One region of the Glutamicibacter sp. FBE19 genome, then DNA from elsewhere that is predicted to be linked to it. Evidence: predicted binding sites of a transcription regulator. Region 1 holds the regulator's gene; the other holds the start of a gene.

The links. The regulator LexA, encoded in region 1, represses DNA repair genes until DNA is damaged. The targets are predictions, from matches to a motif close to TCGAACANNTGTTCGA.
Region 2: the regulator LexA is predicted to act here: its motif matches at 1,063-1,078, upstream of H6F58_RS03290 (DUF222 domain-containing protein).

What each region holds. Positions count from the first base shown of each region.
Region 1 is NZ_JACKQN010000002.1:41,948-45,358, reverse strand. It holds gene H6F58_RS03850 (ATP-dependent DNA helicase) at 1-190, shown strand, start outside; gene H6F58_RS03845 (glycoside hydrolase family 76 protein) at 430-1,353, shown strand; gene lexA (transcriptional repressor LexA) at 1,399-2,118, opposite strand; gene H6F58_RS03835 (LysM peptidoglycan-binding domain-containing protein) at 2,377-2,730, shown strand; gene H6F58_RS03830 (histidinol-phosphate transaminase) at 2,812-3,411, shown strand, end outside.
Region 2 is NZ_JACKQN010000001.1:717,635-721,045, reverse strand. It holds gene H6F58_RS03300 (sarcosine oxidase subunit beta family protein) at 1-159, opposite strand, end outside; gene H6F58_RS03295 (GntR family transcriptional regulator) at 314-946, shown strand; gene H6F58_RS03290 (DUF222 domain-containing protein) at 1,101-2,609, shown strand.

The DNA of each region.
Region 1 (3,411 bases):
CTTGGCGCAGGGCGCAGGACGCCTGATCCGATCGGTCAACGACCGGGGCGTTGTAGCCATATTGGACTCGCGCATGGCCACGGCGCGCTACGGAAGCTTCCTGAAGGCTACCCTGCCACCGATGTGGCCCACAGTAGACAAGAAGGTCATTTCTGGAGTTCTGGAACGCCTCAAGCCTGCTGAAAAGTAACTTCCGGTGCTCGAAAGCAATGACCCGGTGACTCGGGCTCGTTGAATGCACTAATGTCTGCGCCACAGGGAAGGCAAATTCCGGAAGGCAAGATGAAATCCATGAGGGAACTGGCGTGTGAAGCAGCCGAAGATACGCATGCGCGTTTTGGCCATCGGCTCCTTCGCCTGCCAGGCACGTGGATTGGCCGGCCCTATAGCCTTCAGCACCGGATGCATGACGGAAGCATGCTCAGCGATATGAATGGATTTTCTCATCCGTTTGCTGAGTGGAACTACTGGTGGCAGGCCCACTACCTGGATGCGATCCTTGACGACGGGCTGGGCTATTGGGAAGCTGGCGATCGTGATGCAGCCCGGCGCGAACTTCACCGTGCCAAAGACCTGCTGGCAGGAATCCGCATTCGCAATTTCGGAGTCTTCCCGAACTACTTCTTTGACGATATGGCATGGCTGGCGCTGGCGAGCCAGAGGTTGCTGGCTTTTTCCCGGAAGCTGGAAGGGCACAGCCATCTCGGTGCAAAACGAGCAATAACGACTTTGCGCAAGCAATTGGAAAGCGGCATCGACGAAGTCCTCGATGGCGGCTTGTACTGGTCGAGGAAACGCGATTTCAAGAATGCCCCTGCCAACGCTCCTGCCGCACTCTTTTTCGCACGCATCGGTGATCGCGAACAAGCCAGGAAGCTGCTTGACTGGATGCATTCCAACATCTTCAGCGACCAGCACGGTTTATATCTTGATGGGCTCAGACTCACTTCAACAGGCCAAAAACTGGAAGATCACCTCTATACCTATAACCAGGGTCCGGTGCTCGGCGCGCTGCTGGAATTAGGTACCGCAGCTGATTTGGAGCATGCTGCTGCACTTGTTCATGCCACACGCCGGCATCTGGCCGACGAGGCCGGATCCCTGGTGCTTGATGGAGGAGGCGATGGCAACCTATTTGCCGGGATTCTCTGCCGATACCTGGCCCTCTGCGCAAACGATGAGCGCATGGATCTGGACGTTCGGGGCATCGCACGCGATTTGGTGACGTCGACAGCTAGCCGATTGGTCAACGAAGAACCACGACGGCTCTCAGCGGCAGTTCAGCGTTGGATGATCTTCAGCGCAGCACAACGGTGCGAATCGAAACCGAAATCGCAGGGAGCAAACGACTGAGGGGTGTTGATGCTTGCGCACCAACACCCCTCATGCCAGATGCGATTAGAGCGAACGCATCACAGAAACAACACGGCCCATGATCTTGGCCGCGTCGCCCAAGATCGGTTCGTAGCGTGAGTTCTGGGGCAGCAGCCATGTATGCCCATCGCGCTGCCGGAAGGTTTTGACAGTGGCTTCTTCGTCCAGCAATGCAGCGACGATATCGCCGTTTTCAGCATTCTGCTGACGGCGGACGACTACCCAGTCACCATCACAGATAGCGGCATCAACCATGGAATCGCCAGAGACTTTGAGCATGAATAATTCGCCGTGTCCGACCAGCTGGCGAGGCAACGAGAAAACATCTTCGACAGACTGATCAGCAAGGATCGGCCCACCAGCAGCGATCCGGCCGACCAATGGAACCATGGTCGTATCGGCTGACGTGCTGAGCTCGATGACCATCGCGTCTTCGGCAGCCTTGCTCTCTGCGGCCTCCGACGCCGTTGAGTTCTCAGCATCGTCCGCCAACTGCAGCGGCAACAAAATCTCCATGGCGCGCGGACGGCGTGGATCTCGACGAATGTACCCGAGCTTTTCCAGCTGGCTCAATTGGTGGGTGACGCTCGAAAGGCTCTTGAGTCCTACCGAGTCGCCAATCTCACGCATGGATGGTGGATAGCCGTTCTTGCCGATGGCACGCTGGATCGTTTCCAGGATCTTCTTTTGGCGAATCGTCAACGAGCGTGCATTCGATCGGGGAGTGCGTTGTGAAGCTGACATGAGATTTTGCCTTCCCTAGCTATCTGTCGAAAGTTCGGCAGTCCAAACTGTCGGAGCCAGATGGTGTGATGTTTTCATTGCTCGTCTACTTCGAAATCTTAGTGGATAAGCGAGCTTCTTTCAAAGATTTGTTCGAAAACTTCTGGACAAGTCGGACGAAGCTCTGTTAGAACAGATGTACTAGTTTCGAACAAGTCTTCGAAATCTACATATCGAATATAACTTCGCATCGCTACACAATCTTGAGGAGATAAGGTCATGGCAACCCTCGCACTTGACTCAAATCAAACCCAGAGCCCATTGAAGATCCGGATCAACCGCCGCGGCTGGGCTGTTTTGGTGGGCATTCCAGTTTTTGCGCTAACCGTAGCTGCAGCGTTCTTCTTCTCGATGTTCGCTTCAGATGCAAGGGCATCATCTGAACTCCCAACGGGCGTCGAAACTGTGGACGTCACCGTTATCCCGGGCGACACCGTGTGGAGCTTGGCCAAGGAGTACGCCCAGGGCTACGACGTCACTTCTGCTGTCAGCCACATTTCGGAACTCAACTCCCTCCAGGGAAGCGAGATCCACGTTGGCGACTCGCTGTCGATCCCTGTGCTCGCTGGTTAGAGCATCGATCGAGGCAGGGGATTGTTACCTTGACTCGTAGCGGATTCACCCGCCAAGCCGGTACGCACGTAGACTTATTGCGTGAATGACCGCAGTGAACTTTTGAGTCAGCTGCCCTTGCGTGAGAATCTCCGCGGGCTATCCCCATATGGCGCACCACAAATCGACGTGCCCATTCAGCTGAATGTCAACGAGAACACTCATCCGCTTCCGCCAACTGTCGTGGATGCCATTGCGCAAGAGGTCGCAAAAGCAGCAACCAGCCTCAACAGATACCCGGATCGTGAATTCACCGAACTCCGTGAACTGCTGGCTGACTATCTCGGCCACTCCCTGACCGCAGGTAACATCTGGGCGGCAAACGGCTCGAACGAAATCCTCCAGCAAATCCTGCAGGCATTTGGCGGGCCAGGACGAAGCGTCATGAGTTTCGGACCAACATACTCGATGTACCCCCTCCTAGCTAGCGGGACCGATACAACATATATCGCCGGTACGCGCGCCGAGGATTTCACTCTCTCCGCAGAATCCGCGGCAGAACAAGTTCTCAAGCACCAACCGAACATTGTCTTCCTGTGCTCTCCTAACAACCCCACGGGCACGGCGCTTGGCCTGGACGTGATCACAGCCGTATATGACGCAATGAGCGAGCACAATGGCATGGTCATTGTTGACGAAGCC
Region 2 (3,411 bases), on a different contig from region 1:
TTCCAGGACTGCGACATTAGTGATGCCATGGTTTTTCGCGAGGAAGTACGCGGTAGCCAGGCCGTGGCCGCCACCGCCGACGATCACAACGTCGTAGGACTTCTTGGGGTCCGGATTCGCCCACAGGAACTCCGGGTGTTCAGGCAGCAGATCAGCCACAGTGAATCTCCAATCTTCGACAGTAACGCGTGCAATGTATGAATTGCCGACAACTGATATATCAATCTGCGATTCACTGTATGATAGAAAGCGAAACCCGGTCAATGGGTACGCGAAAATTACTTTGATGCTACGCACCGCAGGAGGAGCCCCAATGAGCGAATCCCTCTCAGATCGCGCCTACCAGATACTGCGCGATCGCCTGATCATGATGGATATCGCCCCGGGCGAGCCGATCAACGAGGCCCAGCTGGTCCAGGAGCTCAATATCGGCCGCACCCCGCTGCGCGAAGCGCTCAAGCGGCTCGAGGTCGACCATCTGGTCCACTCCTACCCGCGCCGGGGAACCTTCGCCACGCGCGTGGACATCACCGAGCTCGCTGCCATTACCGAAGTGCGCCTCGCCCTCGAGCCTCTTGCGGCCGATCGGGCCGCCGCACTGGGTGGCGGTCACGTCCGGGCCGAAATCGAGCAGACCCTCCACACCATCTCCCACCTCACCGGCGACGAGACCCGGCGCAGCCTCATGGAAAACGACCTGGCCGTGCACCGCCTGATCTACCAGGCAGCCGCCAACCACCATCTGGAAGAGACCCTCATCCGTCTCGACAACCTCGCCACGCGCATCTGGTGTCTCACCCTCGATCGTCTGCCGAGCATCGACGCGCATATCGCCGAGCACCAGGCACTGCTCAAAGCAGTCCTCGATCAAGCCCCTGAAACTGCCAGCACCCTGGCTCGCGACCACATCGCAAGTTTCGAAGCTTCGGTCCGCGCAGTGCTCTAGCTCCGCACAAAATCACGCACTCGCACCCCCGGCCACCCTGCACAGAAACACGAATAATCAACTTCTGACCTGCAATATTGCCGTATCCTAAAAGTTATCCACCTGTAGCCAAATTATCGAAGACATATTCGATTTAGCGGCGTAAAGTTGGAATATGTCCGAAACAATAGTCCCTTCCTGGGACTGGCCCAACCCACCGGACCACGGCAGATTCACCGCCGTGGTCACAGCGTTGGAAACTGATCTGGCATCACTTGAAGAACACGGCAGCAAAAGCGAGTGCGCCACCGCCATCGCCGACATCGAATCCACGATCTCGTCCCTGCGCTACCATCAGGCAGCTCTCTCCCATCAACTGGAAATCGATCTGGTCCGCACCAATACTGAGAGCAATTCTCGCAGCAAGGCACTCAAGCAGCTGAACCGCGGGGCCGCCGCGGCCATTGCCCTCGCCCGGCATACCGACTCCCATGGCTACGGTGCATATCTGGAGAACTGCCGAATCCTCTTCGAAAGCACTCCGCATCTGGCCGCAGCCTACAGCCGCGGTGAATTCACCGAAGATCAAATGCGGGCCATCCTCACCCCGCTGCGCTCCGTCAAAGCAGAACGTCGCGCTGAATTTGATGACCTGTACGCGAAGAACCCGAAAATGCTTGAGAATCTCGGGAACAAGAAAATCAGTGACACGGTCAAAGACTTCACCCTCACCTATGCCTCGGATCAGCAGTGCAAGGAACAGAAGACCGCAGAGGAACAGCGCTTCATCAAGTTCACCCCGAATGCCGAGACAGGGATGATGCGCGTCAACGGGAACATTCCCATCACCGCCGGACTAGCGATGAAAAATGAGATGAAGGCCAAAGCCCGCAGCCTCAAAGCAAAAGGCGATCCCCGCACGAGGACACAGATCGAAGCGGACTACTTCGCAAGTTTCTGCACCCACCCGGAAGCAAAAATACCGGTCACTTTCACTCTGGGATTGGTCATGACCGATAAAACCCTGTTCCTCGGAGACCGGGATCCTGCCAACCTTGAGGGTTATGGCACCATTGCGCCACAGTACGCTCGTGAACTAGTTGCGGGCCAGGAGATCCTGAACAATATGACCCTGGCCGAGATGGCCGCCACCCGGTCCCCCGCCTTTGTCGAGACCATGGAAGCCACCATTGAACTAATCAGGTTATATACGGCTCCAGGAGATAAAGACTTGATCGCGATGGACTCCAAAGCGCGGATCTTCCCTGAGAAAATGAAGAAGTTCATCAAGATGCGCGACCGGCATTGCCGCACGCCATTCTGCGATGGATTAATTGAAGAGATTGATCATGTCACCCAGGCCTATTTAGGTGGGCATACTTGTGTGACTAATTCCGATGGCCGGTGCAAGTTGTGCAATCAGGCAAAAGAAACCCCTGGCTGGCAGGAAATTGTCATTAAGCACGGGCCGCATTCCATGTTGATCAACACGGGAATGGGAACGGTGTATCGATCCACGGCGCCGCCGGCGACGGGGTTTGCGCATAAACCCTATCCGCAGTGCATGAGTGAAGCTGACTGGGTGCGCTCTTTCGAAGAATGGCTCAACCGGCCACCGGACACGGGGAGCAGTCCGCGCAACGGCGATGAAAAACCACCGGATATCGAGGATATTCCCGCCTAATGGCAATGATGAGCTACCTACCAGGAAACAAGACACGGTTTGATGCAACGGACGCCCGGATACGGCCTGCCGCGACTGGAAACCTTTCGCGTACTCCTGATGGCGGCATCGTGAAGAACTTACATATTCGAACTTCATGGCAGATTACCTCCAGCCACAGGGGCTAAGAAGATTCCGCATTCCAAAAGAAAATGCATGAGTCCACGCAATCCAAGTTATCACTGCGAGCAATTTTTGGACGCGCCACCCGTAAGCTGCTCAAAACCGTACTCTGCTGTGAAAGACCAGCGCCAACCCCCGATCATGACCCTTACTATTGCCGCTTCAGTTCCACCCCTGAGGCGGTTGGTTCAATCTGCGTCTGGCCCATGAACAGATGCCCCCGACCGTGGCTTCCATGTTCAAAACATGCCACTGAACTAAAGGCTCATGGGGCTCGATAGCCACCCACCAACATCACCTGAAGAACCGCCAGGACGACCACTCTGCACGCCCTGTGCGTGCATCGCTTCCTCCACGCTGCGAGCTCAAATTACAGCGATTCTTGGGTTGCCGTTCCGCGCCTTCGCGCCATGTTTTCACGCTCCAAAACCCCACCCAATCTAGGTGTAACACGTCAGAAACAACCTTTAATTTGACGCTTGACTTGAACTTATGCGAATTTTTCGAGCTCGAGAAAAATTTCTCTTGACAGCACCAAATCGCAACCATAATCTTAATGCAACGTCGTTGCAATGAATGCAACACGAATCAAATTCTCCGGTGATTCCCAAGAATCTCGCCATCCAATGGATCGCACCGG